Regions from separate parts of the Clostridium chauvoei genome, predicted to be linked through region 1. Evidence: riboswitches for the same ligand, from Rfam matches in the RefSeq annotation. Region 1 holds a riboswitch; each other region holds the start of a gene.
The links. Region 1 has a riboswitch for S-adenosylmethionine ahead of BTM21_RS10710 (Na+/H+ antiporter NhaC family protein). Riboswitches for the same ligand answer to the same signal wherever they lie in the genome.

Region 1 (8,228 bases):
AAATCTGTTTCAATACAATTATGGGGGCCATTTTTTCCTCTATGATGAAGGTTACAAAGATATTTATAATTTAAATCGAAGTCGTACCCCCCTTCATGTTTGTGGACTATATGATGAACATCCGCTGGTGAGCCGCAAATTTCACAGTGGTACAAAGCTTATGCCTCCTTTTTTTTACTATCCTTACTTAAATTATAAGGTAAAAATGGTTAAAATTCAAAGGTATTAATAGGCAAGTTTTCAGAATGTTCATTTAAGCAAGGGATTTAAAATAACCTTTAATACACAATGAAACAACTTGAAAAGATGGTACATTATACTATATAATATATTATATAGTAGAAAGAAAGGTGATAAAGGTGAGACAGAATTACGACTCTTTTGACTACTGGGAAAATCTTATAAGTGAAAATAAAACTATAAGAGGACATATGTTTATGGATACTCCCCCTACAGAGAAAAGCCTTTACATTCACACATTAATTTATTGTAGGAATAATGGACTTAACAATGTTTGGAGTTATTTTCCAAATGAAAAAGCTTTACTGGGGTATATCCAATATTCTTTTTTACAAGAAGCTTTTTATAAATGGATCTATGGAAAAGATAGATTAATTTTAAGGGTACCAAATACTCCTGTAGAAAAAGTAATATCTGATGCTCAAAGTAGTAGAAAGATATCAGAAGAAGAAGCTTCACTAATGATAAAACAACTAGATATGCTTAAGAAGTGTTGGGATTTACCAACTGAAAAGGTTCTACCTGAAATATTAAAATTTGTAAGAGAATTTAATAGAGTATGGTATGGAGATCATACAGAATTTTTATATATAAAGATATTCAAAAGTGCTGAGGATTTAGGTGAGTTTGTAATTTCATCTAGCTATATGACCTCAACAACAAGTGACTTCGAAAAAAGAGTTACTGTTGATATAGACAATTGGAGAGAAATCTGCAAGAATGCCGTAGTAGATAGAAGAATAGGAGAGAAATTCAAAGATATTTTATTGAAATCTCTAACAGAAGTGATTTAAAGTGTACAAAAATTGTTGACAGTAATTATTATGTATATTATAATAATTACTGTCAGTAAGACATGCGGGTGTAGCTCAATGGTAGAGCCCTTGCCTTCCAAGCAAGTTACGTGAGTTCGATTCTCATCACCCGCTCCATTATGCGTTATTAGCTCAGTTGGTAGAGCACCTGACTCTTAATCAGGGTGTCCCGGGTTCGAATCCCTGATGACGCACCAGAAAAGATTAGCAATTGCTAATCTTTTTTTATTTCTACTTTAAGTGTACTAAATAAAAAATAGTAATAGATATTTAATAAAAGAATATCTAAATAAATAAAGAAATAATTTTTATATTGACATCTTACTATTAAATTGATAGTATAATAAAGAAAATTTAAAATTGATATCTTATCAAGAGCGGTGGAGGGACTGGCCCTATGAAACCCAGCAACCAAAAAACATTCATTAGTTTTTATGGTGCTAAATCCTGCAGGTAAAACCTGGAAGATAAGAGGCGTAGTATATACTTTTTTAAATAAGTTATTTAAGCTTCTGATTTTGTCAGAAGCTTTTTTTTATGACGTTTTAAATTTAGATTCTATAAAATAGGAGGCGGAGAAAATGAAGAGTAAATCATCAATATTATCATTATTACCTTTAGGTGTATTTATAGCAGTATATTTAGGAATATCTATAATTGCTAAAGATTTCTATGCAGTATCTGTAATTGTACCATTTTTAGCAGCAGCATTAACTGCAATAATCATGAATAGAAAAGAAAAATTTGAAAGTAAAGTAGAAATATTTTGCAAGGGGGCGGGAAATTCTAATATATTATTAATGGTATTAATTTTTATTTTAGCAGGAGCTTTTGCTCAAACGGCTAAAGATATGGGAGCTGTTGACTCAACTGTAAATTTGGGGTTATCATTACTTCCAAGTAGTTTATTAATACCAGGGATATTTATAATAGCTTGTTTTATAGCATTATCAGTAGGAACATCTATGGGAACAATAGTAGCGTTAGTTCCAATTGCTGTAGGAATTGCAGATAGAACTGGAATTACAACTGCTTTAGCTGTAGGAGCTGTTGTAAGTGGAGCTATGTTTGGAGATAATTTATCAATAATATCAGATACAACAATAGCAGCCACAAGAACACAAGGTTGCGAAATGAAAGATAAATTTAAAATGAATTTTAGAATTGTTTTACCAGCAGCAATAATGACAGCTTTTATTCTTTGGTTTTTAACAAAAGATGCAAACATTACAAATGTAGAAACTGTTGAATATACTTTTATAAAAATCTTGCCATATATAGCTGTAATAACATCAGCTTTAGTAGGAGTTAATGTTATTCTAGTTTTATTAGGTGGTATATTAATTTCAGGAATTATAGGTTTATTTTATGGTAGTTTTGATTTATTAGGATTATTCGGATCAATATCAAATGGTATCGGTGGCATGAGCGAGTTAATTATAATTTCATTATTAATAGCTGGAACAATTGAACTTATAAGATATAATGGCGGGATAGATTTTATATTACATAAAGGTCTTAAAAACTTTAAGTCAAAAAGAGGAGCAGAGTTTGGAATTGCCACTCTAGTAAGTTTAGTAGATATATGCACTGCAAATAATACAGTTGCCATAGTAACAGTAGGACCTATTGCAAAAAACATATCAGATGAATTTGATTTAGAACCTAAGAGAGTTGCAGGTATAATGGATATGTTTTCTTGTGCATTTCAAGGAATAATTCCATATGGAGCACAATTAATATCAGCAGCTGGATTAGCTACATTATCACCTTTTGCAATAATGAAATATTTATTCTATCCATATTTAATGGGAGTATGCGCGATAATCTCAATATATTGGTATTGGAGAAATAAATAGGAGCTTCTTTTGAAGAGACAGTAGATAGTTTTGTGTAAAAATAAAACTATCTACTGTTTTTTTGTATTAACAGTTGGAAGTTTTGGAATAATATACTATATAAATTAGGAGGAATTATTATGACAAGAAAAATTGATACCAACTTTGATTACAATGAGGAAATTAAAAGATGTAAAACAATCGATGATGTAATGGGTAAAAACGGATTAATACAAAGATTAGTTAAAGATGTCCTTGAAAATATATTAGAAGGTGAAATGGAAGAACATCTAGGAAGAAATAAATATGAACGTGTAGAAGCAGTTGATCAAACTAAGAAGAACTACAGGAATGGTTATAGTCGCAAGAATTTAAGAAGTTCCTTCGGTGACGTCGACCTAGACGTACCCCGTGATAGAAATGCTGAATTTGAGCCACAAATTATAAAAAAATATGAAACTGTGTGTACTGAGTTAGATAAAAAGATTATATCTTTATATGCTAAAGGTATGTCAACATCTGATATTCAGGCTGAAATTGAAGACTTATATGGAATAACTATATCACCATCGATGGTATCTAAAATAACTGATAAAGTGCTTGCTAGCGCCGCCGAATGGCAAAATAGAGTATTAGATAAAATATATCCAATAGTTTATTTAGATGCTATGTACTTTAAAGTTAGAAGTAATGGAAAGATAGTTAACAAGGCTGTCTATATATGCTTAGGATACACTATGGAAGGATATAAAGATATTTTAGGTATATGGGTTGATGAAGCAGAAGGTGCTAAATTCTGGTTAGGAATTTGCAATGATTTAAAAAATAGAGGTGTAAAAGAAATTTTAATTGCTTGTATGGATGGATTAAAAGGTCTTCCACAAGCTATAAAAACAGTATTTCCATCAGTAAATATTCAAACATGTATTGTTCATCAAATAAGAAATTCAATAAAATACATAGCTTCAAAAGATAAAAAAGCATTTATGAAAGATTTGAAGGAGGTTTATAAGGCTACAACAGAGGAACTTGCGTTAGCACAGCTAGATAATTTAAAGGAGAGATGGGGAGATAAATATGGAATAGTAATAGATTCCTGGTATAACAATTGGAGTAACCTTTCAACATTTTTTGACTTCTCTCCAACTATAAGAAAGATGATTTATACTACAAATATCTTAGAGGGTTTTAATCGTCAAATACGTAAATTCACTAAAGTTAGAGTCATATTCCCAACTGATGAATCTTTAAATAAGTGTGTTTACTTAGCAACAATGGAGATACTAGAAAAATGGACTCAACCTATACATAATTGGGGTGCTACGCTAGCGGAGCTATCAATAATATTTGAAGATCAATTAAAAGATGAATTAGCTTAAAAGCTTGTACTTTTTATAAATTATATGCATACTATTAGATTTTTTTGAAATACTAAAAAAGGTAATAAGAAACATTATTAGTATTTCTTAAATATAAAAAAATATTACTGGAAATGAAAATTTCCAGTAATGTTAAAATAATAAAAATGATAATTACACAGAATTATCTATTCTCTCTATATATGAAATAATACTTTTTTTTAATTACTTATATGTTTTTTTAAATCATTTATTATATGTATGATTTTTGAAGAAATGCTTGTCATATTATTTAAGTGATTATAGCAACCAGTAATATTTTTTTGATTATAGCATATAACAGCATTACTAGCTTCTTTATGTAAATCTATATGTATATTCTCAAGCTTTTTAAATGAAGGCGAGTTTATGATATTAGGATCTGACTCATTATAATACCATTTACCTAAAGCACATTCTTTATAATTTGATGCATTATTCTCATTAATATTTTCTAAGCCTAAAATCATATTATATATTTTCCATCTCCAAAGAAGGTGGTCAACTATATAAGTATCTAATTTTTCAGCTAAAGTTAAATTAGTATTGTTAATTTGGTTTACTCTAATATTGTTAGAGAATTCACTAGTTTTATTAATTTTATCTGCAACATCTTTACACATATTATCTAAATTAATTTGGAACTCGGCAATTTTAGTTAATTTATCTGCCATTGTATTTGTAGTTGCACTTTGTTCTTCGGATATTGTAGCTATATTACAAAACTCCTCATCAATTTCTTTTATAGAGTCGATTATGTTATTCATATACTTTGGTATTGACTCCATTTTATTAATTCCAAAATTAAGATCTTCTATAGTACTGTTTGTACAACCTAGAGTTTCTTGAGTACTATCACTTAATTCTAAAATATTTTCAGATATTGTTTCTACAGAAGTTTTTGTGTATTCAGCTAGTTTTTTAATCTCATTTGCAACTACGCTGAAGCCTTTACCACTTTCCCCAGATCTAGCAGCTTCAATAGATGCATTAAGAGAAAGTAAAGAAGTTTGATTAGCGATTTGTTTTATTATTCTAATTATTTCGTTTATATCATTAACTTTATTTGCAACTAGATTAATATTTTCTTTTATTTGAAAAACGTTTGATGAAGAATTTATTATATTATCAATTATATTATTAATTGATTGCATACTATCTATAGCTTCATTTTTCACATCATTAGAGTGTTGGGAAACAGTTTGAATAGATGATGCTACGTTTTCTGAAGTAGATGCAAGTTCTTCGCTACTTGCTAACATAGTTTGTATTATGTCTTTTTGTTCAGCTGAATTAGCTAACATATCATCTACAGAATCGATTTCTATTATATTTTTTACTATATCATTGATACCCATAACAGCATTGTTATCGTAATATGAACTTAACAAAGTATTTAATGTATCAATTAAATTTGCATCGTAAAAATCATTATATGATAAGTATTTTCCCTCACTCATTCTTTTATTTAGAATGTTATTTAAATTATGATTAGATTCTGATTTCTCTAAGTTATTTTTCTTTTTGAAAATCATTTTCAATCATCTCCTTTGTTGAATAGATTTGAAATACTTATATATAATATAATTAAATTAAAAAAAATACAATAAAAATGAGAAAGATTTAAAAAAATTCTAAGAAATTAAACTATTTTTGAAAATATTTAATGAGCTTATTTAAAAATAAGCTCATTAAATATAACTAACTATTCATATTTATTTATTTTAGCAATTACATCATCATAAATTTTATTACCGATATCAAAGTTTATAGAGTCGATATAAAATGATTCTAAATCATCATGAAGTTCATGAGCTTCAGTTAAATAAGATAGACCTTTTGTTATTAAATCATAGAAAACTTTACTATCATATTCTATATCATCTTTATTTTTATTTAAGATATCAGCTTTGCAGAAATCTTCAATATTATATACCTTGCCAGAAAAAGCAGTTTGACTTATTTCATTTTCTGTAAGAATACAAGTTGATAGTTCTGGTATAAATATATGCTCTATTCTATCTGGAATAAATGGATCGTGTAAATATTCTACAAAGTATCCTTTCTTTTGAGCTGTCTTACCGATTTCTTTTAAAATATGACTCTTACCAAATCCAGGACCGCCTTTTAAAACGAATTTATTTTTAAATTCAGAAGATAAATCTTTTACAAAAGTAATTATTCCACTAGGAGTAAAGGAAGTTCCGAATAAATGTCTTTCATTACCATAACCAGTTTTTTGTGCTATAAATATTTCTTCTTTTAAACTTTCAGTTATTGTATCTATTTTATAGGTATCAATAGCTTCGGCATTTAACTTACACCAATCTTCGTGTATTGATTTTGCAGCTGCAAAAAAGCTATATGCTCTTTTAAATTTATTACTAATTACTTTACTAAGAGATATAATTTCTTTTTTATTTTTAGAAACGGATTCTACATCCATAGAATCACCCATATTTAAAACTTCATCGATGGCTATAGGATAAACTGGATCTACTATATGAGGTGCAGTACCATCCATTAATGCTACTTTTAATTCTTTAACAACTACAGCATCTAAAGATTTATCATCTGAAGAACAATGATGATATTCAACGGTATAGCCCTTTGCTTGATAGTGAGCGCCTATTTTTTTCATTAAATGAGATTTACCAGTTCCAGGACCACCTTTTATACAAAAAATTCTATTTGCTTCTTCTTTAGAAATTATATAGTCAAAAAATGAAAAAAAGCCTCCAGAAGTATTAGCTCCAGGGAAAAGATGTCTTTCTTTTAAGTTAGTCAATATTACCACTCCTACTACGTTTTGTTTTCAATAAATATTATATTTAAAAATTTTCAAAAAGTGCCTATGCATAAAGATAAAAGCATAAAAAATAAATATGCAGAAATATTGTATAAAAATTAAATGGAATTAATATATAAATATACATTTTAAATGAATATTAATTAGATTAAAAATTCTCAATATTATCATGAAAAACTTAATAAAAACATTAATTAAAAGATAGATTAGTATATATTGTTAAATAAATTAAGGCGTTTATAGAAGGAAAACTCTAAAGGAATACTAATGAGATGAATAAAAATTAAAAAAATACAAAAATATTTCAAAAAAGTATTGCATAAATATAAAGATATGATGTATAATTATGCTATGTTAAAGGAAGGAAATGAAAAATATAGATATTTTATTAGATAGTGTAAAGTTTCGTATGAAAAAATAGCTTATGGCTAATTTGGAATAATAGTTAAAAATATCTTTATAATATCTAAGAAAATTTTAAAATTGAATATGCTAAAAAGACCTTCGGTAACGGAGGCAAAAACTTAATCAATATTTGATTTTATGATTTATCAAGAAGTTTGTGATTCTTGCATATGTAATATGGTTTGTTGACCGAGACTGATAAGAATTTGCCACTTTGCAGACATATTGTCAATACCATCTAGTTGCTTTAATTCGTTTAAAGGACGCCAGTAATTGTAAGGATGCGGGCGTAAGAAGTTGTAATAAGCAACCCAAAGGGAGAAGCCATAAAGAGCACCTTCATCACTTCCATAACCACAGGTACCCCTGTAGGAAGATTTAAAGGTACGGTTTAAACGCTCTACAACTTGCTTAACCCAACGAAATTCTTCAGATACTGGATCATCGTTAGTAAGTCCGATAACTTGAGTTAGATTAAATTCTTTATTTTTTCTAATTCAAATTGTTGCTTCGCTAACGGATATGAACTGTAACCATCGGCAACGAAGTTTAAAGCTTTTCCAGGGAAGTCTTTAAACTTATCAAAAGCCATACGCATTGCTAGTATACAAGGGCCAGTATCTCTTGTATCAGATACTTGATAACCTAGAATAGACCTTTTACAAGCATCCATTACAATCCAGACATAATGCTTAATGCCTTTTACTTTTATATAAGTTTCATC
Region 2 (8,228 bases), 770 kb from region 1:
ATATCTTTTAGATCTTTTTGTTCAAGATAAGATTCGTATATTATTTTATACTTCTTTTCTCCTATACCTTCTATATCTTGTAACATTTCTATATGATTATCTAAAATATCTAAAGTTTTTTCACCAAATTTCCCTACTATTTTTTTTGCTGTTACTGGACCTATTCCTCGAATTATACCTGTACTTAAATACTTTTCTATTCCTTCTACTGAACTTGGTAATACTTCCTCATATTCATTTATATTAAATTGTCTTCCAAATTGTTTATGCAGTACCCAATCACCCTTAATTTTTACTTGCTGACCTTCCTTTAATAAAGGTACTACACCAACTGCATTAATTAACTCTTTATCTACTCTTACTTTTGAAACTACATATCCTGTATCTTCACTTTTAAATACAATCGTTTCAATAACTCCATTTAGGATTTCCATATTATCGCTCCAAATCTTTTAATAATATTTTAATCTTATACTTTTTATTATATAATTATAACATAAGTCTAATTTCAAAAATTTATTATCTAATAATTTGTGGACTTAAGAAAAAAAATATGGAGGTGTATTATGTTAATTAAAAACTGTAATATTATTTTCTTAGACAGAATTGAAAACGGTTCTGTACTAATAGAAGATGGTAAAATTAAAGAAATTAACCCAACTAACATAAACTGTAATGATGTTATTAATGGAGAAGGATTATATTTATCTCCTGGATTTATAGATGTTCACATTCACGGTGCTGCTGGTTACGATACTATGGATGGTACTGTTGAGGCTATAAATGAAATATCTAAAGCAATAGTAAAACATGGGACTACTTCATTTACACCAACTACTATGACTGTTTCTATAGATGATATAAGAAAATCTATGGAATCTATAAAAAAATGTAAAGAAAACGGTACTGATGGAGCAATAGTTTTGGGAGCTCACTTAGAAGGTCCTTTTATAAGTCCTAGTGCTATTGGAGCTCAAAATCCTAAATTTTTAATTCCTCCAACTATTGAAAATTATAACTCTATGGTGGGCGATGCTAAGGATGCTGTTATTTCAATAACAATTGCCCCTGAAGTTCCTGGAGCAACTGATTTAATTAAACACTTATCTGTTGAAGGTATTGTTTGCTCAATGGGTCATACAAAAACCACTTATGCAGAAGCTATGGAAGGTATTAAATGCGGATGTTGTCACTCAACTCACTTATTTAATGCTATGACTCCATTTTCTCATAGAGAACCTGGTGTTGTTGGAGCAATTTTTGATAGTAATATAACTACTGAAACTATCTCTGATGGAATTCATATTTCATACCCATCATTAAGAGTCGCTTATAATCAAAAAACAACTGATAAGGTTTTATTAGTAACTGATGCTATGATGGCATGTGGAATGCCTGATGGTATGTATTCTCTTGGTGGCCAAGATGTTGTAGTTTCTGATGGTGCTGCAAGATTAACTACTGGTAGCTTAGCTGGTTCAGTATTAACTTTAGATAAAGCTATTAGAAATGTGTATAACAATACAAACTATTCATTAAATGAAGTAGTAAAAATGGCAACATTTAATGGAGCTAGACATTGTAAAGTTGAAGATAGAAAAGGTCTTATAAAAGAAGGTTATGATGCTGACTTAGTATTATTTGATGAAAATATAAATGTAAAGAAAGTAATCGTTAACGGAAAAGTTGTTCATACTGCATAAAATTAATAAAAAAGATATAGAATATGATAGTTACATACTCTATATCTTTTCTTTATATCTAATTGCTATTAGATATATTTTTTTATTTCTTCTACTTTATTTAATTGTTCCCATGGTAAGTTAAGGTCATTTCTTCCAAAGTGGCCATATGCTGCTGTTTGTTTGTATAATGGTCTTCTTAACCCTAAATCTCTTATTATTGCACCTGGTCTTAAGTCAAATACTTTTTCTACGATTGAAGCTATTTCTTCCTCTGACTTTTTACCAGTTCCAAAAGTTTCTATTGATATTGATACTGGTTTAGCAACTCCTATAGCGTATGCTAATTGTACTTCTAACTTATCAGCAATTCCTGCTGCTACTAAGTTCTTAGCTACCCATCTTGCTGCATAGGCTGCTGATCTATCAACTTTTGTTGGATCTTTTCCTGAGAATGCTCCACCACCGTGTCTTCCAGCTCCACCATAAGTATCAACAATTATTTTTCTTCCTGTTAATCCTGAATCTCCTTGAGGACCTCCAACTACAAATCTACCTGTTGGATTTATAAAGTATTTAGTGTTTTCATCTAATAATTCTGCTGGAACTACAGCTCTTATTACATGTTCCATTAAGTCTTGTCTTATTTGTTCTTGTGTAACATCTTCTCCATGTTGAGTTGATATTACTATTGCATCTATTCTTATAACTTTATTATCATCGTACTCTACTGTAACTTGAGTCTTTCCATCTGGTCTTAAATATGATAATTGACCATTTTTTCTTACTTCTGATAATCTTCTAGATAGTCTATGAGCCATAGCTATTGGTAATGGCATATATTCTTCTGTTTCATTTGTTGCAAAACCAAACATCATACCTTGATCTCCAGCCCCTACAGCTTCAACAGCATCCTTCTCACCTTGTCTTGATTCTAAAGCTTCGTCTACACCCATTGCTATATCAGTTGATTGTTCATCTATTGATGTTAAAACTGAGCATGTAGCACAATCAAATCCATATTTAGCTCTATCGTATCCTATTTCTTTTATTGTTTCTCTAACAACTTTTGGAATATCAACATAACAATTAGTTGATATCTCACCCATAACTAATACCATACCTGTAGTAACTGCTGTTTCACAAGCAACTCTAGCATTAGGATCTTTTTCTAATATACTGTCTAATACAGCATCTGAAATTTGATCACAGATTTTATCTGGATGCCCTTCTGTAACTGATTCTGATGTAAATAATCTTCTCATATAATAAACTCCCTTCAATTTATTTGATATTAATTCTATATACAATTGTTATAATCTAAAGTTAATTTTAAAATAAAAAAAGTCTCTTCGATAAGAAGAGACTATAAACGTCAAACTCTTTCTTATCTTGTGAAATAATATTCCACAGGAATTGGCACCTTTGTGAAATCACAGGTTGCCGGGTTTCGTAGGGCCCTTTCCCTCCACCTCTCTGGATAAGAACTAATATCAATTTTATTCGAAACAGATTATAACATTTTTTATTCTATAGGTCAACATTTTTTATTCTGTTAATTCAAAACATTATTTAAAATACTATTTTAGAAAAATAAAAAAAGCAAGATTAATATCTTGCTTTAATGGTGGGGGAGGACGGATTCGAACCATCGAAACGAAACGTAACAGATTTACAGTCTGCCCCCTTTGGCCACTCGGGAACTCCCCCATTATTGGAGCTGGCAATAGGAATCGAACCTACAACCTGCTGATTACAAGTCAGCTGCTCTACCGTTGAGCCATGCCAGCGTATATTTTATTTTAATTTAAGTGGTGGGCACAACAGGGATCGAACCTGTGACCCTCTGCTTGTAAGGCAGATGCTCTCCCAGCTGAGCTATGCGCCCTTAAATAATTTAAGTTAGTTTTAATAAAATGGTGGGGGAGGACGGATTCGAACCATCGAAACGAAACGTAACAGATTTACAGTCTGCCCCCTTTGGCCACTCGGGAACTCCCCCATTTTATTTGGAGCTGGCAATAGGAATCGAACCTACAACCTGCTGATTACAAGTCAGCTGCTCTACCGTTGAGCCATGCCAGCATATTTTTTCAAAGTTAAAAATGGTGGGGGAGGACGGATTCGAACCATCGAAACGAAACGTAACAGATTTACAGTCTGCCCCCTTTGGCCACTCGGGAACTCCCCCATAATTAACTTTTAATTTCTTATGTCCCCTGAACAAATTTATATCCGCTCAACTGACAATGACTAGTATATAATCATTAAGTATTAATTTCAAGTGTTATTTATAGTTATTTATTAAAATTATTTTTATTTTTCTTGTTTTATCTCTATATTTCTCCCATTTAATCCTATTAGCATTTTTTTTAATTACTAATGCTCATCTATTTTATTATCTTATAAAACCTTACTTTTCTTTATGTATTTTTTGCCAATAACTATTATATTCTTAATACTCTTCTCATATATATTATCCATAGGGGGTGAAGCTTTGATAAAACATAAAGTTTTTTATGAGTCTGATTTAGCTTACTACGAAATAGCTAATGTGTTGAAAAACTATATATCTAAAAATACAGTAATAGTTTGTATTGGTACTGATAAATGCATTGGTGACTGTCTAGGACCTTTAGTAGGTACATACTTAATAGATAACCAATTTAAGTTACCTGTTTATGGAACCATAGAGGCACCTATCCATGCTTTAAATATAGAACATCGCCTATCACAAATAAAAAAACTTCATCCTAACGCTAATATAATTGGAATTGATGCTTGTTTAGGTGATGCAAAGTCAATAGGTGAAATTCACGTAAGAAACTATCCTATCCATCCTGGTAAAGGGGTTGGCAAACGACTTCCTGACGTTGGTTCTACATCAATTATAGGAATAGTTGATTCTAGTGATAATGCTGAATTCTTCACATCTAGAAGTATTCGTCTTCATTTAATTATGAGTATGGCTAAAGTAATTGCTCGAGGTATATGCAAAGGATATTATTTATCAAATATTGATAATTAGAACAAACATATAAAAAAGGTATAGAATTCTAATTCTATACCTATATGTTATATAATATTAATCAATTAATGTTATCTCTTGTCCAATTAATGATGAATCTAATTTATCTAAATATCCTAAAACTTTTCCTGTTCCTTCTACTACTGCTTCCACTGGATTATTTGCAACAGAAACCCCTACGCCAGTTTCTTTTTCTATTAACTTATCTAGACCATCTAATAAAGATCCTCCACCTGTCATTAAAATTCCTTTTTCTATTATATCTGCAGCTAGTTCTGGTGGTGTCTTTTCTAAAACAGACTTAACTTGTTCAACAATTAAAGTTACTGATTCTTTTAAAGCTTCAGCTATTTCCGACGTTGCAACTGTAACTTCATCTGGTAATCCTGTAACTAAATTTCTACCTTTCATAGTAGTAGTTAAATCTCTTGAGCCTACAAATGCCGCTCCAACTGTTATCTTTAAATCTTCAGCTGTTTTTTCTCCAATCATAATCTTATATTTATTTCTAACATATTTTATTATAGCATCATCAAAAGTATCTCCTGCTACCTTTATTGAAGCTCTAACAACTACTCCACCAAGAGATATTACTGCAATATCAGTTGTTCCACCACCAATATCAACTACCATTGACCCATTAGGCTTGGTTATATCTAAACCAGCACCTATTGCCGCTGCTAAAGGTTCTTCAATAATATGTACTCTTTTAGCTCCTGAATTTCTTGTAGCATCCATTACAGCTCTTTTTTCTACCTCTGTTGCTTGTGAAGGAACACAAACCATTACTTTTGGAGCAGTAATTTTACTTTTTCCATATGCTTTTTTTATAAATTCTTTTAACATTTTTTCTGTTATGTCATAATCTGATATAACACCATCTCTTAATGGACGAACTGCAACTATATTACCTGGAGTTCTTCCAATCATTTTTCTCGCTTCTTCGCCTACAGCAAGTACTTTATTATTGCTTTTATTAATAGCAACAACTGATGGTTCTTTTAAGATTATACCTTTTCCCTTAGCATAAACTAAAACCGTTGCTGTTCCTAAATCAATTCCTAAGTTAGTCCCATTTCTCCAAAACCACATTCCTTACTCACTCCTATTATATTTAAATCATACTAAAATATCACAAAATTTTTTCTCATTTTTTTATTATATATGGAATATGGTAATGATTCAATAATTTTTACCCTTTACACTTTAATCTTACTTATTAATCTACTGCTTTATATTTTAATTTAGTGGCTTTTCCACCTCTAATATGTCTTTCTGCTTTATTTAATTCTAGAATTGTATGTGTCTGTTCTGCTATTACTGGATTTATCTTTGGCAGCCTTTCTGTCATATCTTTGTGTATAGTACTTTTACTTACACCAAAGACCTTTGCTGTTTTTCTTATTGTATCCTTAGAATCTATTATATATTGCGCTACCTCTAATACCCTTTCTTGAATATAATCTTTCAAAATGCTACCTCCTTATTAAATTAATTTTGTATTTTCATCAGTCTTTTCTATAAAAATGACTGATGAAAATACTTTTTTATGTTTTATTGTGCTTTATAATTGAAATATGTTGTTGGATTTAAATCTTTTCCATTTGAATCTTGAACTTGTAAATTTAAATGTTCGCCAAATTCATTATTTGAAAATATTTTTGAAGTATCTCCAACTGTTCCAATAACAGTTTCTTCTGTTACCTTATCCCCAACTTTAACTTTCATGTCTGAACCTAAATTACAATATTTGGTATTAATGCCATTTGCATGTGCAATAACAACATAATTCCCTTCTTCTGCTCTCTTTGAAATTTCTTTTACTTCTCCAACAGCAGCAGATTTAACTTCTGTTCCTACTGTAGCTTTTATGTCTATTCCTCTAATGTTTCTACTTGTTCCATCTTTCATTTCCTGTGGTTTTGGATATGAATATACTCTAGAAATAGTCCCTTCAATTGGGTTACTGAACTTTACTTCTGTAGTAGTTCCTGCTGAAACATTAGTATCTTCCTCAGTTGTTGCAACTTCTTCCTCTTGTTGAGCTTGAGCTACTTCTTTTTCTGTATTATTTTTAACTCTATCTGCATTTTGCTTTTGAGCCTCAGATGTAGCTTTATCATCAACATTTAATGTAAATTCCTTTTCTGATTGTTGTACTTTTTCTTTTGAAATCTTGTTTTTCTTACTTGTTACAACTGTTACAGTTGCTACTAAACATAAACAAAGGAATAGAACTAAATAAAAGCCCTCCTTTCTAAAAAAGTTTTTTACTTTATCTTTTTTATTTTGGTCCATATCAACACCTCCTTTTTGTATTCTTGCCTGTTCTCCTGAATTAATACACATATTAAAAGTTTTATTTACATCAAATTTCAACATTATTTGCCAAATATAACGATAATTAATATCTAATTTCTAAATTCTTGTATAAAAAGAAGGTTTAGAAAATATCATTTCTAAACCTTCTTTTTGACTATATTTTATTATTTAAATACTAATTCTTTTAATTCTATACCTGTATAGTAATGCGCTAATATCTCTTCATATCCCTTTCCTTCTTTAGCCATAACATTTGCTCCCCATTGACTCATACCTACCCCATGTCCATAGCCTTTGCACTTAAATACCACTTCATTTCCAGCTACTTCAAATTGAAAATTAGTTGAGTTTAACTTAAGTAAATGTCTAAAATCTGTACCTTTAATTTTCTCTTTTCCAACTCTTATTTGTTTTACTCCACCAGCTTCGCTTCTTTCTATAATCTCAATATTTCCAGATAAATTATCTGCACTTAAAGAAGCATTAGGATAACTTGAATTTATAGTATTTATAAATTCATCTATATTAATAGGTTTTTCACTTGTAAACTTAGGTGCTATTTCTTCCCCTGAACTCTCTGTTGAAACTAAATATGGTACACTATTTGAAAAAACATCTACGGAATTTTCTGTTTTACCTGAACTTGTTGCAAAAAATTGTGGATACATAACTAGATTACCATCATAAGTTAAAACTTGTCCCTTAGTAGCACTTACCGCTTCCTCTATCTTCTTCCAATTACTTTCCTTATCTGCTTCACTCCATTTATTCATCCTGCTTTCCTTAGTTAAATATACTTGGCAATGTGTCGTATCACAAACATCCGCTCCTACGCTTTTAGCTTTCTCACATTGTTTTAATTTTTTAGTTGCTACATATGTTCTAGCTGCTATAGCTTGTGCTTTTAAAGCTTCTGGTTCAAAACTTGCAGGCATTTCTCCAGATACTACACTCTGTACATACTCTTCTAAAGGAACTTCTATAACCTTATTTTCATTAGTTATAAAAACCTTTATTGTTTCACTGCCATCCATTTCTATAGTCGTAGCTTTTTCTGTAACGACTTCTGGTGGCTTTGTTGGTGCTTCTTTACTATTAGATTTATCCGCTGAATTTATAACAACAACCGGTATTGCAATCATAAAAAATAAAACTAATACACTAATTGTAATTAAAAGCGTTACTCCTTCAGGTAA
Region 3 (8,228 bases), 1.1 Mb from region 1:
GTGGAGTAGCTATGTTTATTGGTTTCTTTACTGTTTATCTAACAATAAATAATACATCTCCAATAAGTGAGAAAATATGGTTAACTATTAGTTCATTATTAATTTTATTTATTGGATTTATAGATGATTTTTATAAATCAAGAGGAAAAGAATTTCCTATATATCCAAGACTTATAATTCAGCTATTGGCAGCAGTACTTATATTTAAAGCAGGAATAGCATTTGTAGGATTTACTAATCCAATTACAGGTGAGTACATAACTTTAAATCCAATTATCCAATTTATTTTAACTATAACGTGGATATTCGGAGTAACTACTGTTATAAATTGGTCAGATGGCATGGATGGATTAGCAGGAGGATTATCATTTATTTCAGCTATTACTTTTGCAGGAGCAGCTTTAATATTAAATCAAAGTGAATCTGTTATTATGTCTCTTATAGTTTCAGGAGTAGCTATTGGATTTTTAATGTATAATAAATATCCAGCTAAAACATTTATGGGGGATTCAGGTGCAAATTTTTTAGGTTTTATATTAAGTATAATAGCTTTAGATGGTGCATTTAAACAAGCAACTATAATGAGTTTATTTATACCGATATTAGCTTTAGCAGTACCTATATTTGATAATTTATTTGTTATATTCAAAAGATTTTCAGAAGGAAAGCCTGTTTATCAAGCTGATAGAAGTCAAATACATTATAGATTAGAAGCGAAGGGTTTCAGTCCAAGACAAGTTGTAACCTATATAAATGCTATAAGTTTAGCATTTAGTATAATCTCAATAGTATTGTTACTAGTAAAAAAATAATTGATCATATAAAGCCCATTAAGAATTTTTCTTAATGGGTTTATTTTTATAAGGAAAATATTGACTCAATTTAAATTGAGTGATAATATTTTAAGAAAACTTATGAGGGGGATAAAAATGATTAAAGGGGATTTAGTTAAACTTAGAGCTTATAAAGAAGAAGATATTGTAAAGGCACATGAGTTTCTTAATGATGAAGAAGTAAAAAAGTTTATTTCTGTTGATGCAGCATTTCCAATGACTATTTGGGAAGAGGAAGCTTGGATTAAAACAAGAAAGAGTAATGCAAATTTAACATATGATTTTGCAATTGAGGATTTAAAAACTAATAAATATATAGGTGGATGCAGTATAAATTCTACTAATATAAAAAATAGAAATTGTGTTATAGGAATAATGATAGGAGATAAAGAATATTGGGGCAAGGGATATGGAACTGACGCTTTAAAGATTCTTATAAAATTTATATTTGAAGAATTAAATTTGGATAAAATAAAGTTAAGTGTATTTTCTTTTAATGAAAGAGCTAGAGCGTGTTATAAGAAAATAGGATTCAAAGAAGAGGGTATACTTAAAAAAGAAATATATAGAAATGGAAAATATCATGATGATATATTAATGGCTATATTTAAAGATGAATATTTTAATATAAATAAAATTAATTAAAAATATTTACAACATTTTCTAACTAGTGTATAATGATAAAAAATAAATATTTTCTTATCCAGAGTGGTGGAGGGACTGGCCCTATGAAACCCGGCAACCTATTTTATTGTTTATTCAATAGAATGTGGTGCTAATTCCTGATAGATAAGGGTGATTTTATAGGCGAATTTTACATACCTAAAGGTTATCCTTTAGGTATTTTTTTTATAAATTTATTAGGTTAGGAGGGATAAGAGAATATACTATTGGAGGTATATATGAGTATTACAGAATTATTTAACAAAAAGAAAGTAGTCTTTTCCTTTGAGATCTTTCCCCCTAAACCAACATCGGATATAAAGACTATATATTCTACATTAGAAGAATTGAAAGATTTAAATCCAGACTTTATAAGCGTAACTTATGGGGCTGGAGGGAATTTAGTAGAAAATAGAACTAGAGAGTTATCTGCTTTAGTTAAAAATAAATATGGGATTGAAACCTTAGCTCATTTAACATGTATAGGTTCAACAAAAAAAGAAATAGATTTTATGTTAAATGATTTATCTGAAATTGGAGTAACTAATATACTTGCATTAAGATGGGATATACCTATAAATAAAGAGATAAAAGGTGAATTTAATTATGCAAAAGATCTTATTGAATATATAAAAAAATCGAGAAATGAATTTAATATTTCAGGAGCCTGTTACCCAGAAGGACATCAAGATTATAAAGATGTAAACAGAGAAATAATGTATTTAAAAGTGAAAGAGCAAGAGGGTGCAAATCATTTTATTTCTCAGTTGTTTTTTGATAATAATTATTTTTATGATTTTTTAGATAAAAAAGAAAAAAATAATATAAAATCTCCTATTCAAGCAGGAATTATGCCTGTTGTAAATACTAGACAAATACAAAGAATAGTTTCTCTTTGTGGAGCTACCTTACCTAAAAAGTTTTTAAAGATAATTGACAAATATGAGCATGACAAAGTAGCTTTAAGAGATGCTGGAATAGCATATGCTGTAGAGCAAATAGTTGATTTAATTTCTTCAGAAGTAGATGGGATACATTTATACACAATGAATAATCCTTATATAGCTCGAAGAATAAATGATAATATTAAAACAATACTAAGATATGTAAATGATGATAAGTTATCTAAAGGAAGTATTGTAATATGAAAAATATTAAAGAGTTTGAAGTTAATAAAAAAGAAGTACTTAGATATCTAGGCTATAAGGGTCAAGAAATAGATAAGGAATTAGATTGTGTTATAGAGGAGTGCAGAAAAGAAGTTAAAGAATTAATAATACCACGATATGTATATAAATTTTATAATATAGATAGGAAAAATAATGAGATAAGCATGAATAGTGATAGTTTATTATTAAAAGGAGAAGATATAAAAAAACATTTAGAGAACTCAAAGGAGTGTATTTTAATTGCAGTTACAATAGGTAGTGATGTAGAAAAAAAGATAAAACTTTATGAAAGAATTAATTTAACAAAAGCTTTAATAATGGATGCGTGTGCAACTACAATTGTAGAAGAATTATGTGATTGTATAGAAGCTGAAATTAGAGAGAATCTAATTAAAGAGAATAAAAGCTTAACTTTTAGATTTAGTCCAGGATATGGGGACTTAGATATAGGTATTCAAAAAAATTTTATACAAATAATAGAAGCAAATAAAAAAATAGGAGTGACTGTATCATCCAATAATATTTTATTTCCTAGGAGATCAGTAACAGCAATAATGGGGATTGTTGATGGTAATAAAATTGTCAAAAAAAGAAGATGTATAGATTGTAGCAATTATAATAGTTGTAATTTCAGAAAAGAGGGAGTTAATTGTGGAGATTAAGGAGTTTATAAAAGATAATATATTATTATTTGATGGGGCTATGGGAACTATGCTTCAAAAAGAAGGATTGAAACTTGGTGAAAATCCAGAGATTTTAAATATAACACATCCAGAAATTATTAAAAAAATTCATAAGTTGTATATAGAGGCAGGAGCAAAAGTAATTACTACAAATACTTTTGGAGCAAATGAAAAAAAACTAGAAGCAACTATATATACAGTAGAAGAAATCGTAGAAAAAGGAATTTTATTAGCAATGGAAGCTAAAGAGGATAGGGATGTTTTAGTAGCTTTAGATATAGGACCTATAGGAGAACTTTTAGAACCAATGGGAACTCTATCTTTTGATGAAGCTTATGAGATTTTCAAAAGGCAGGTTATATTGGCAGAAAAGTATGGAGTAGATATTATTTTAATAGAAACTATGACAGATTTATATGAAGCAAAAGCAGCAGTTTTAGCAGTAAAAGAAAATTCCAATCTACCAGTATTTTGTACTATGAGTTTTGAAGAAAGTAGAAGAACATTTACAGGATGTAAGCCATCAAGTATGGCAATTACATTAGAAGGATTAGGTGTGGATGCATTAGGTATAAATTGCTCTTTAGGCCCATCAGAAATACTTCCTATAGTTAAAGAAATTAAAGAGTGGACTAATATTCCTATAATAGTGCAACCTAATGCTGGCTTACCTTCTTTTTCAGTAGGGGATGCAATTTATTATATATCTAAAGAAGAATTTAAAAATGGTATAATAGAATTTATAGAAAATGGAGTTAATATAGTTGGAGGATGTTGTGGTACAACACCAGAATATATTTTGGAAATATATAAAGCTATAAAATGTATAAATCCTGTTAAAAGTAATATAAAGTCTTTTTCAGCAGTATGTACCCCTTCAAAGACAGTAAAGATAGATGGCGTTAAAATAATAGGTGAGAGGATAAATCCTACAGGGAAAAAACTATTTAAAGAAGCGTTAATAAAAGGGGATATGGATTATATATTAAAACAAGCAATAATACAAGTAGATGCAGGAGCAGACATATTAGATGTAAATGTAGGCTTACCAGAAATAAATGAAGAAGAAACTATGATCAGAGTTATTAAAGAAATTCAAGGGATATTAGATGTACCTCTTCAAATAGATTCATCTAATATAAAAGCTATAGAAAATGGATTAAGGTATTATAATGGTAAAGCGATAGTTAATTCTGTAAATGGAGAAGACAAAGTATTAGACAAAGTTCTACCATTAGTTAAAAAATATGGTGCGGCAGTAGTTGGATTAACTTTAGATGAAAAGGGAATTCCAATGAAAGCAGAAGAAAGGGTTAAAATAGCAGAAAAAATATTAAATAGAGCTTTAGAATATGGAATAAAAAAAGAAGATGTTTTTATAGACACTTTAGTTTTAACAGCATCAGCTAAGCAAAAAGAAGTTATAGAAACTATTAAATCTTTAAAACTAATTAGCGAGAAATTAGGATTAAAAACAGTTTTAGGCGTATCCAATATTTCTTTTGGACTTCCTAATAGAGAAGTAATAAATGAAACATTTTTAGCTGTAGCCTTAGGACATGGGTTAAATTTACCTATATTAAACCCTAATTCACAAGGAATGATAGATGTAGTAAATTCATTTAATGTATTATACAATTTTGATAAAGGTTCTACTAAATATATAGAAGTCTATGGAGGCAATAATAGAATAATTGAAAATTTACAAAAAGAAAATGATTTAAAATATATAGTTTTGAAAGGCTTAAAAGATGAAGCTATTAAGGCTACAGAAAAATTATTAGAAGCTATAGATGAACTTCAAATTGTTAATGAATATCTTATACCAGCTTTAGATGAGGTTGGAAATAAATTTGAAAAAGGAGAAATATTTTTGCCACAGCTAATACAATCAGCTGAAACAGTTAAAAACTCTTTTGAAGTTTTAAAAAGAAAATTATTATTGGAAAATAAGGATAAAATATCTAATGGAAAAATAGTTTTAGCAACAGTAAAGGGAGATATACACGATATAGGAAAAAATATAGTTAAAGTAATATTAGAAAACTATGGCTTTGAAGTAATAGATTTAGGAAAAGATGTTCCTGCAATTAATATAGTAAATACAGTTATAGAAAATAATATAACTTTAGTAGGATTAAGTGCTTTAATGACTACAACATTAAAAAGTATGGAAGAGACTATAAAAGCTTTAAGAGCTACAAAAAAGGATATAAAAGTATTTGTAGGTGGAGCAGTATTAACAAAAGAATGTGCGAAAATGATAGGAGCAGATTTTTACGCAAAAGATGCTAGGGAAGCTGTTGAAATAGCGAAAAAACATTTTGGAAAATTATCCTAGAATAATAAGTTTATTTTTGTAAGATACTATTAAAGAAATAAAGAAAGGAGGGAATTAAAATGCAAAAGAATCCAAGTATAAAATGCACAATTAATCAATGTAAGCATCATGCTTGTTCAGAAAACTATTGCACATTAAATGTAATAGAAGTAGGAACTCATGAAGCAAATCCTAAAATGCCTGAATGTACAGATTGTAATTCATTTGTATTAAAATAATAGGATTTAAGGAAGAAGAGACAGAAATTAAATTTTAAATTTCTGTCTCTATTTATGTGATAAGTTACAATTAGTAATAAAGTCAATAAATTCCTTGGATTCATTAGAGATAACTTTATCTTTAGAACTAATCAAGGCTATTTTACTTTTAGGTTTATTTTTAAGAGATACTATTTTAAGGTTAGGATTATTAAAATACTCAACAACCTTTTTAGTTAATAGAGTTATTCCTAAATTTTCAGATACTAATTCCATAATAGTTTCTATCCTACAATTAGTATGAGAAGTTTTTGGAGCAAAGCCTGCCTTAAGACATTCGTTACAACAAAGGTTATATATGGTAGCATTAGAGTTTAATAATATAAATGTTTCATCCTGCAAATCGCAAATACTTATATTATTCTTATTACATAAAGGATTGTTTTTTGAAACTACTAAAACCAGTTCATCAGTGAAGACTGGAACTATATTATAAAGATTAGCATCAATATTGAATGTATTAGTAAAAGCTAAATCTATAGTTGAAGAATTAAATAATTCTGATAAGCTATCTTCATCTTTTTCCATTAGATTTACATTAATATTAGGAAATTTTTTATTAAAAGATGAGATTAAATGGATTACTCCATATTGTGCAATTAAGGGCATTACTCCAATAGATATAGATTTATTACTACAGTGATTTTTCATTTCTTTAATTATTTTATTATGCAAATTTAAATATTCTTTAGCATAATCTAAAAAAGCTTCTCCAGAAGGTGAAAGAGTAACATTTCTAGTACTTCTATTAAAAAGTAGAGTATTTAATTCTTTTTCTAAGGCTTTAATTTGTTTAGACAAAGAAGATTGTGAGATACATAGCTCTTCTGCAGCTAAAGTAAAGCTATTAAATTTTTCAACTTCTAAAAAATAGTGAATTTGTTCTATATTCAAGATAAGTAGCCTCCTAGATGCATATTTATTCCTTTTTGGAAAGAAATATTTTCCTAAAAGGAATTGCAAAAATATCAAAATGATATAAAATATAATTGAAAATAATTATCAATTAATCATTATAATTACCTCTTAATAGAGGTGATATATTTTTTATAACATGAACGATAATGAAAATCAATATAAATAGTGGAGGAAAATTTATGATGATAAATAAAAGGCTCATAAATTTATGTGATGAGTCAAAAAAGTATGTTTTATTAACAGTATTAGTTAATTGGATAGCTATACTATGCAATATTTTAATTGTTTTATTAATAGGAAAATTTATTAATAGAATTTATTTGGGAGAGGAGATAATCCTTACTTCATCAAGTAAAGTAATAAATGCTTTATCCGATTTCGATATGGGACATAATTTATCTTTACTTGGAGCAATAGGAATAATAATTACACTTTTAGTAATTAGATATATAAGTAATTTATATTATGGAAAATTTTCTTATTTAGCATCAGCAAATGCAAGAGTAACATTAAGAGAACTTATATACAAGAAATTATTAAGTCTTGGGACAAACTATAATGAAGTAGAAAGTACATCTTCATTAGTACAAGTTACGGTAGAAGGGGTAGAAGCTCTAGAAGTTTACTTTGGAAAATATCTTCCACAGTTTTTCTATTCAATATTAGCACCTGTGACTTTATTTGTGTTTTTATCATTTATTTCCTTTAAGGCAGCAATAGTATTTATGCTATGTGTCCCATTAATACCTTTATCAATAATAGCTATAATGAAGTTTGCTAAAAGAATATTAAAAAATTATTGGAAAAGTTATTCAAACTTAGGAGATGTCTTTTTAGAGAACCTTCAAGGATTAACAACGTTAAAAGTCTTTGATAGAGATGGAGAAAGACATAATAAAATGAATGAGGAAGCAGAAGGCTTTAGAAAAATCACTATGAAGGTTTTAAGTATGCAACTTAACTCCATAAATATAATGGATTTAATAGCTTTTGGAGGAGCAGCACTAGGGACTATAGTAGCGTTAATTCAATTTAAAAATGGAGAACTTTTAATAGGTAATTTATTAGTAATTATATTATTATCTTCAGAGTTCTTTATACCATTAAGACTTTTAGGATCATTTTTCCATATAGCTATGAATGGAATGGCAGCATCCGATAGAATTTTTGCATTATTAGATAGTGAAGAAAGAACTAAGAATTTAGTAGATACAGATAAAAAATTAGACAACATAACTATTTCTTTAAAAAATGTAGATTTTAGTTATGATGGAAAAAGAAAAGTTTTAGAAAACATAAATATGGAAATAAAAAATAAAGGTTTAGTAGCTATTGTAGGAGAAAGTGGAAGTGGGAAAAGTACT
Region 4 (8,228 bases), 1.1 Mb from region 1:
ATTAATGAAACTATTCCTATTTTAAGTAATTTAAACGAAGATACTTCTGCATGAATTATTCCATTTTCAATTCTAACTAGCTTTATTCCTGCAATAAAATCAATCTTAAAACCCTTATTAAAGCTTCCTGTAACATTTATTTCATTTTTTAATTGAATATCTGATATTTCAAGTCCATCAATATTAAGAAACTCTTTTATTATACTTAATAAATCTTCTCCAGTTAATCCTATTTTCACATCCGATATATTCATAAAATATCCTCCTCTATACTTACTCCTATGAATTAACAAATCCATATCTTAGTATTCATCTTTTTTATCCTTTATTCTAATTATCCTATTACATAATCATTCAAGTTTTCTCCAACTATATTTAAATGATCATTTTCTATATATATATCTTCTATAATAGTTTCTAGCATTTTCATTTCTTCTTTTATTTTGTCAACTTGTACTAAAAATTTATTACCTTGAACTTCAACTTCATGTTCTTTAGCTATCTTTGATATAGCTTTCATTAATAAATTAGTATTAGCTTTAAATATTCCAAAACTTGATAGCTTTAAATCTAATACTTCAACTATTAATTTCTTATTTTCTATACCTTTTATTCCTACATTTCCTGTAACCTTTCCCTTTAGTATTCCGCTTACTGCTCCATCAAAATTTAACGTTCTGTTTATTACTATATTAGTAACCTCGAACCCCTTCTCTTTTCCTTTAATATTAAGAAGAGATTTTATATCTTCTGCAGTTAGTTGAGTTCTATTTATCATATATTTTCTTTATCCCCTTTACATAATAATCTGAGTATCTCTAACTTACAAAACGTAATTAAAGTATACTCTATTTAATAATAATTTAAAAGATTCTATTTTAGCTTTTCCATTTAATCCATAACTTACATTGGCAAATTATATGTTTATCGTTAGACTTAAAGTTTTAAATCTGTATAATGTGTATTACAACAATTCATATTAATTTAGGAGGTAATTATGAATAAGAGTAAAAAGAACTTAATTTGGTTACCTATTGTTACAGCTCTTCTTTCTCTTTTCGTTTTAAGTTATAGTACGCTAAGAACAAAATCTAATATCAATAAACAATATTCAAGTTTTTTATCAGATATAACTAACCAAAATATATCTGAAGTTATTATGAATAAAAATTCTAATCTTACGGTTGTCTTAAAAGATGGGACAAAATACTCAACAGATAATCCAAATAGCCCTACTTTAAAGGAAACTTTACTTTCAAGTAATATTAAAGTAATGGACGAATTTTCACCACCATTAACTAAAACTATATCTGCAGCTCTGCTTGTAATTTCTTTAGTTTCTATTGCCTTTATGGTTATTAATAAATCTAAAATAGGAACTTCTTCATTAACTAATCTAGATGTTAAAGATTTTAGTGATGACCAAAATAGCGATTTTGGCTTTCACTCTGTTGCTGGTAATGAGGAAGCAAAAGAAAGCTTAATGGATATAATAGATTTTCTCAAAAAACCTGATAAGTATAAAGAATATGGTGCTAGAATGCCAAAGGGAGTTATTCTTTATGGTGAACCTGGTACTGGTAAAACTCTTTTAGCTAAAGCTGTTGCTGGTGAAGCTAAAGTTCCCTTTTATGCGCTAAGTGGTTCTGATTTTGTGCAAGTTTATGTAGGGGTTGGTGCTGCTAGAATAAGAAATCTCTTTAAAAAAGCAAAATCTCAAGGAAAAGCTGTTATTTTTATAGATGAAATAGATGCTATAGGTAAGTCAAGAGATGGAGGTAAAACTCCTGGAGGTAATGATGAAAGAGATCAAACACTGAATGCTCTTTTAACTGAAATGTCTGGCTTTGGTGAACAAGAAGGTATTGTTGTTATTGCTGCAACTAATAGATTAGATATATTAGATCCAGCTTTACTTAGACCTGGTAGATTCGATAGACATGTTGAAGTTTCTCTTCCTGATATTAAAGCAAGAGAGAAAATTATATCACTATATTTAAATAATAAACCTTATGAAAATTTGAATATTCATGATATAGCTAAAAAAACCTCTTACTTTTCTGGTGCAAAGCTTGAAAACCTAATAAATGAAGCTGCTATTTTAGCTGTAAAAGAAAATTCTAAAGTATTAACACAAAAACATTTAAATAGTGCTTATTCAATAGTTTTAGCTGGATATGAAAAGAAAGAACGAGACCATTTATTAAAAGAAGATAAGCTACTTACTTCCTATCATGAAGCTGGACATGCTTTGATTTCATTAATAAAAACTCCAGAAGATAAAGTATCTAAAATAACAATAATTCCTACAACTAAAGGTGCTGGAGGATATACATTAACTATTCCAAAAGATAGCTCTTATCAAAGAATTGATTATCTAAAAAATAGAATAATGGTATTATTAGGTGGTAGAGCTGCTGAAGAATTAACTTTTGGTGTAGATAAAATCTCAACAGGTGCCCAAGGAGATATTACTCAAACAACAGAAATGGCTCTTGCTATGATTTCTGAGTATGGTATGGGAGAAACTTTAGGATTACTTAAATTATCAACGCTAGGCTCTTTAGCTACAACTTATGGTCAACCTGTTGTTGAGGAATATAGAGAATTAATAAACTCTTTATATAAAGATACTCTAGCTTTATTAAAGGAAAATAAAGATATTCTTGATAAATTGGCAATTACTCTTCTTGAAGAAGAAACTTTAGAAGAAGATGATATCAATAAATTAATTAAATTTAATTAAAATAAGAAGCAGAGCTTTTGCTCTGCTTTTTATCCTTCATATGGTATTATATAGGCATCCTTATACCCTTGTTTTTTAGTAGAATCAAGTGATTTTTCTGCATCTTCATAACCTTTAAAATACCCTATACAAACTCTCCATGCAGACTTTGATGGTATCTTAGGATTTATTACTGGAAGGTCTATTAAAACCTTATCTACCTTAGCTAAACAAGCCTTGGCTATCATGTACCCATATTTTTTTGAATCAAAGTTTTTTTCTATTTCTTCATTAGATATAAACTCAGCTCTTACTATAACTGTTTGCATATTAGTCATTTTAAAAATTTCACTATTACTTTCTTTTATACCTCTATCCTTTGATTCTAAATTTGAAATTAATTCATCTTTTATGAACTTAGCTAAACCCTCTGCTTTGTATTCATTTTCAGATATTAATATTTCACTTCCAGTAACAGATTTATTAACAAAAGAGTTCATATGAAGGCTAACAAAATAATCAGCATTCCACTTATTAGCAACATCAGCTCTTGTTTTTAAATCTATTGCTATATCAGCTACCCTAGTTAAAAGAACAGTTTCTCCATTTTTTTCTAATAATCTTTTAGCTTCATATGCCGCTTCTAAAACAATATCAGACTCTCTTCTTCCCATTAATCCAATTGCTCCAGAATCACTTCCTCCATGGGCTGCATCTATTATCCATTTTGCCATGCCTTTGCCTCCTTATTTTATATATTTACTACATAAAACTATATATTTCTATTTAATTTAATATATTAATTTCAATTGATGTTGGTTACAAATATATATATTAAAAAACAAAATACTCCAATCTAATAAATTGTCACAAAAAAATAGAGCTATAATAGCCCTATTTTTAATTAGAATGTAGGAATTACTGCTCCGTTATATTTTTCTTCTATAAATTTTCTACTTGAGTCACTAGTTAGAGCTTTTGTTAAAGCCTTAATCTTATCTGAATTTTCATTTCCTTTTTTAACTGCTAATATATTTCTATATATTTTTGCAGCTTTTGCATCCTTATCTTCAATTACTAATGCATCCTTAAGTGGGTTTAAATCTGCTTCTATAGCATAGTTTCCATTTATTATAGCTGCATCAACTTCATCTAATACTCTTGGTAATTGTGCTGCTTCTAATTCTTTAAATTTTAAGTTCTTTTTATTTTCAGTTACATCTTTCGGTGTAATAAGTTCTCCATCTTTTAATGTTATCAACCCTTGTTTTTCTAATAATCTTAAAGCTCTTGCTTCATTTGATGGATCATTTGGAATTGCAATGGTAGCACCATCTTTTAATTCATTTAAATCTTTTACAGTTTTTGAATATAAAGCTATTGGTTCTAAGTGTATTTCAGCTGTATAAGTTAAGTCTAACCCCTTACTGTCATTTGTCTCATTTAGATATGATGTATGTTGAAAATAATTTGCATCTATTTCTCCTTCAGCTAAAGCTGTATTTGGTGTAACATAGTCAGTAAACTCTACTACCTTTAGCTTATATCCTTCCTTCTCCAATTCAGGTGCTATATGCTCTACAATTTCTTTATGTGGAACTGGACTAACTCCAATTTTTATAATTTTTTCATCTGATGATGATTTTTTTCCACAACCTACTAAAGTAAATGCTAAAACTCCTACTAATAATGTTTTTACTATTGATTTTCTTTTCATAATCAATCCTCCTAATATTCTTAATTTTATGATAATTTTTTGTATAAATAATTTCCTAATGATTGTAAACCTTGCACTATAACTATAAGTATAATAACTGTAACTACCATTACCTCTGTATTATATCTTTGATAACCATTCCTTATAGCAGCATCTCCAAGACCGCCACCACCTACAGCCCCCGCCATAGCAGAATATCCTATAATACTTATAATAGTTAATGTTAAACCTGATATTATTGATGGTATTGCTTCTTTAATCATTACATTAAATATTATTTGTGTATCTGATGCTCCAAAAGATTTTGCAGCTTCTATAACTCCTTGATCCACTTCTTTTAATGATGACTCTATCACTCTTGCAACAAATGGCGCTGCTGCAATTGTAAGAGGTACAACAGCTGCTACTGTTCCTATTGATTTCCCAACTATAAACTTCGTTATTGGCGCTATTGATATCATTAAAATTATAAATGGAAAACTTCTTAAAATATTTATTACATAATCTAAAATTTTATATATCGCTTTATTAGCCTTTAATCCATTTGATGATGTTATTACTAATACAATGGCTGGTATAAACCCTAATATTAAAGAAAATAATGTTGAGAAAAATACCATAACCAAAGTCTCCCCTAATGCTGGTATTAAAATATCTATCATTAATTAAGCACCTCCAATATTATATTTTTATTTGTTAAGTAAGATATTATATTGTCTTTGTCTTCTTTATTAATGTTTATAACTAAACTTCCAAGTACATTTTCTCTAAACTTTTCAAGTTTACCCCCTACAATAGAAAAGTCTACTCCAATTTCTCTAGCCATCTTTGTTATAAGTGCATTTTCTGATGCTGTACTTGGAAAGAATAATTTTATATTTATACCTTCATCTGGTAGTAGTTCCTCCTCTTCCTCTCCTAAAAATTTTTTAAGAGATACTCCAGGTTTTAAGAAAAGATCTTCTGCTTGTCCCTTTATTTTTAAAATGCCCCCTTCTATTAACGCTACCTTTTTACAAATTTCCTTAACCACTTCCATCTGATGTGTAACAATGACAATTGTAATACCTAATTTTTTATTAATTCTTGCAAGTAAAGATAATATATCTTTTGTTGTTTTAGGATCTAATGCCGATGTAGCTTCATCACAAAGTAGTATTTTAGGTTCTAAAGCTAATGCTCTTGCTATAGCCACCCTTTGCTTTTGTCCTCCACTTAATTCTTCTGGTTTACTATTAGCCTTGTCCTCTAATCCAACAAGATTCAATAGTTCTTTAACTCTTTTATCTATATAGCTTTTTTTATAACCCCAAACCTCTAAAGGAAGTGCTACATTATCAAAAACAGACTTTCTCTTTAAAAGATTAAAGTTTTGAAATATCATACCTAAATCCTTTCTAAATTCTCTTAGACTATTATTTTTTAGAGTTTTAACTTCCTTACCCATAACTTTAAGAGACCCATTGTCATAACCCTCTAATCCATTTATACATCTTAATAAAGTAGATTTACCTGCTCCACTATGTCCAATTAGTCCATATATTTCTCCTTTTTTTATTTCTAAAGAAATATCTTTTAAAACCTCAAAACTTCCAAAACTTTTGCTTAAATTATTTATTTCAATCATATCTGAACCTCCTTTAAATTTACTAAAATAAAAAACGCACTAGAGAATAAAACTCTAGTGCGTAGAAATCGCCCATCAATCTATTCTCTCATATTTCAGCTAAACCTAGCTGCAGGAATTAGCACCACACTCTTAAAAACAAGTACACAAATAAACACTTTTAGAAAGTTTATCTACCTATTTTAAAAGTAGGTTGCTGGGCTTCATAGGGCCAGTCCCTCCACCACTCTTTATAAGAAACATCTTATAATGTATTAAGTTTTTGTTGTTGATATTAATATATTATTCTTTCATAAATTTGTCAACTACTTTTCAGAAAATTTCCTAAAATTTAATTTCATAACAAAAAAAATCACCATTTTTTCCATCTAAATTAATAGTTCCTTTATATGTAAAACCACTTTTAGTATATAACTTTTGAGCATTAATATTTTTACTAAAGGTATCTAATCGTATAGATTCAAATCCATCATTTCTTCCTTTATCTATTATTTTTTCAATTAATAACTTACCATAACCTTTTCCCATATAATCATTAGCTATAAAAAGTCTATGTATGACTAAAGGTGTTTTATTACTATTCCAGCTTATATTTTTATAATTTATATCTTCACTACTATTTAAAACAACTACTCCTAATATATCACCTTTTTCTAATACAAATAATTCACCCTTTTCTATATCAGTTTTTAAAACTTCTCTATTAGGATAATCCTTTGACCAATTTAAACCCTCTGGTTTATTTTCAATTATTCCATCTAATATATTACATAACTTATCTAAATCATTTTCTTTAGCTAATCTAAAATTAATCATTTTAACCTCTACTTAAATTTAAATTTTAAATATATTTTAACATGAAAGGTAACTAAAATTTTAATCACCTTATAAAATTTAATTATTTATTTTCTAATTTCATTGATAAATAAGATTTTTTCATTAATCTATAAGAAATTATAACCGTCATTAACTCTGCAAAAGTTACAGTTAACCATACTCCATTAATATCTAAAAATAGCGGTAATATAATTATTCCTATTGAAATAAAAATAATTCCTCTAAGCATTGAAATTATAATAGATGTTTTTGCATCTTCTAAAGCTGTAAAATATGCAGAGGCTAATATATTTATTCCACTTATCAAAAAGCAAGTTGAATATATTTTGCAAGCACCTATTGTAGTTTCTATTAAAGCCTCATCTCCATCAACAAATAACCTTATTAATCCTTCTCCTCCAACAAATAATGTTGTTGTACATATAATGCCAAGAGCTGTCATAACTACCAATGAAATCTTTGTTATACTTCCTATTCTTTTATTATTTTTAGCTCCGTAATTATAGCTTATAATGGGTGATATTCCTGTTGATATTCCTAGAAATACAGCTACAACTAATGATGCTATATATTGTATTATTGAAAAAGCTGAAACTCCCATTTCTCCTAATCTATTTATTAAAACAATATTAAATAAATATGTTGAAAAAGCAAAGGCAAATTCAGCTAATGCCTCTGACGAACCATTATAAAAGAATCTTCCTACCTTTTTAAGATCAACTTTACATTTAACAAATTTTAACACTGAATTTTTATTAAAATATCCTAATATTGCAACTATAAAAGCAACTGCAAAGGCTATACCTGAAGCTAATGCGGCTCCAAAAACCCCCATATTAAGTTCTATAACCATTATGTAATCAAGTATAATATTTAATACTGATCCAACAATATTACAAATCATTGAATAATTTGGTTTTCCAATAGTTCTAAGTCCAGAAGCTAAATATCCTGAACATGTAAATACCGGTAAAAATAATGCTAGTATAGCTAAATATTCACATACTGGTTTTATTAACTCACCTGTTGCTCCTAAAAATATTGCAATTTCCTTAGTAAATAATATCGTTATTATTGACGCTATTATTGAAATTGATAAAAGTGAATAAAAGGCTAAACTAAAAGTATTTCTAGCCTTTTCTTTATCACCTTGACCAAGTTCTATGCTGGTTATAGTGCTTCCCCCAACTGATACCATTAAGCTTATAGCAAATGAAGTACTAAAAAATGGCATAGCTATATTTATAGCCGCAAGTCCACTGGAACCTACTGCTCTTCCTATAAAAATCCCATCAATTACAATATAAATTGAAAATATTAAA

Region 2: another riboswitch for S-adenosylmethionine. It lies ahead of metK (methionine adenosyltransferase); the one in region 1 lies ahead of BTM21_RS10710 (Na+/H+ antiporter NhaC family protein).
Region 3: another riboswitch for S-adenosylmethionine. It lies ahead of metF (methylenetetrahydrofolate reductase [NAD(P)H]); the one in region 1 lies ahead of BTM21_RS10710 (Na+/H+ antiporter NhaC family protein).
Region 4: another riboswitch for S-adenosylmethionine. It lies ahead of BTM21_RS02215 (methionine ABC transporter ATP-binding protein); the one in region 1 lies ahead of BTM21_RS10710 (Na+/H+ antiporter NhaC family protein).

What each region holds. Positions count from the first base shown of each region.
Region 1 covers NZ_CP018624.1:2,291,139-2,299,366, reverse strand. Annotated here, with positions in the region: gene BTM21_RS10730 (HNH endonuclease) at 1-155, opposite strand, end outside; gene BTM21_RS10725 (hypothetical protein) at 360-1,034, shown strand; tRNA gene BTM21_RS10720 (tRNA-Gly) at 1,099-1,172, shown strand; tRNA gene BTM21_RS10715 (tRNA-Lys) at 1,177-1,252, shown strand; SAM riboswitch class I at 1,421-1,529, shown strand; gene BTM21_RS10710 (Na+/H+ antiporter NhaC family protein) at 1,637-2,914, shown strand; gene BTM21_RS10705 (IS256 family transposase) at 3,034-4,272, shown strand; gene BTM21_RS10700 (methyl-accepting chemotaxis protein) at 4,473-5,825, opposite strand; gene BTM21_RS10695 (PRK06851 family protein) at 5,996-7,078, opposite strand; partial or broken gene BTM21_RS10690 (IS6 family transposase) at 7,651-8,228, opposite strand, start outside.
Region 2 covers NZ_CP018624.1:190,325-198,552, reverse strand. Annotated here, with positions in the region: gene recD2 (SF1B family DNA helicase RecD2) at 1-434, opposite strand, end outside; gene nagA (N-acetylglucosamine-6-phosphate deacetylase) at 567-1,703, shown strand; gene metK (methionine adenosyltransferase) at 1,772-2,947, opposite strand; SAM riboswitch class I at 3,067-3,169, opposite strand; tRNA gene BTM21_RS01005 (tRNA-Tyr) at 3,308-3,392, opposite strand; tRNA gene BTM21_RS01000 (tRNA-Thr) at 3,398-3,472, opposite strand; tRNA gene BTM21_RS00995 (tRNA-Val) at 3,495-3,570, opposite strand; tRNA gene BTM21_RS00990 (tRNA-Tyr) at 3,600-3,684, opposite strand; tRNA gene BTM21_RS00985 (tRNA-Thr) at 3,693-3,767, opposite strand; tRNA gene BTM21_RS00980 (tRNA-Tyr) at 3,789-3,873, opposite strand; gene yyaC (spore protease YyaC) at 4,180-4,710, shown strand; gene mreB (rod shape-determining protein MreB) at 4,768-5,802, opposite strand; gene spoIIID (sporulation transcriptional regulator SpoIIID) at 5,930-6,181, opposite strand; gene BTM21_RS00960 (peptidoglycan DD-metalloendopeptidase family protein) at 6,265-7,008, opposite strand; gene spoIID (stage II sporulation protein D) at 7,197-8,228, opposite strand, start outside.
Region 3 covers NZ_CP018624.1:555,595-563,822, forward strand. Annotated here, with positions in the region: gene BTM21_RS02555 (MraY family glycosyltransferase) at 1-812, shown strand, start outside; gene BTM21_RS02560 (GNAT family N-acetyltransferase) at 930-1,478, shown strand; SAM riboswitch class I at 1,530-1,629, shown strand; gene metF (methylenetetrahydrofolate reductase [NAD(P)H]) at 1,736-2,644, shown strand; gene BTM21_RS02570 (vitamin B12 dependent-methionine synthase activation domain-containing protein) at 2,641-3,327, shown strand; gene BTM21_RS02575 (homocysteine S-methyltransferase family protein) at 3,317-5,689, shown strand; gene BTM21_RS02580 (DUF1540 domain-containing protein) at 5,749-5,907, shown strand; gene BTM21_RS02585 (LysR family transcriptional regulator) at 5,956-6,840, opposite strand; gene BTM21_RS02590 (ABC transporter ATP-binding protein/permease) at 7,044-8,228, shown strand, end outside.
Region 4 covers NZ_CP018624.1:483,316-491,543, reverse strand. Annotated here, with positions in the region: gene BTM21_RS02245 (YkvA family protein) at 1-254, opposite strand, end outside; gene BTM21_RS02240 (hypothetical protein) at 335-778, opposite strand; gene BTM21_RS02235 (ATP-dependent metallopeptidase FtsH/Yme1/Tma family protein) at 998-2,746, shown strand; gene BTM21_RS02230 (N-acetylmuramoyl-L-alanine amidase family protein) at 2,776-3,459, opposite strand; gene BTM21_RS02225 (MetQ/NlpA family ABC transporter substrate-binding protein) at 3,630-4,442, opposite strand; gene BTM21_RS02220 (methionine ABC transporter permease) at 4,469-5,104, opposite strand; gene BTM21_RS02215 (methionine ABC transporter ATP-binding protein) at 5,104-6,069, opposite strand; SAM riboswitch class I at 6,155-6,308, opposite strand; gene BTM21_RS02210 (GNAT family N-acetyltransferase) at 6,394-6,885, opposite strand; gene BTM21_RS02205 (MATE family efflux transporter) at 6,968-8,228, opposite strand, start outside.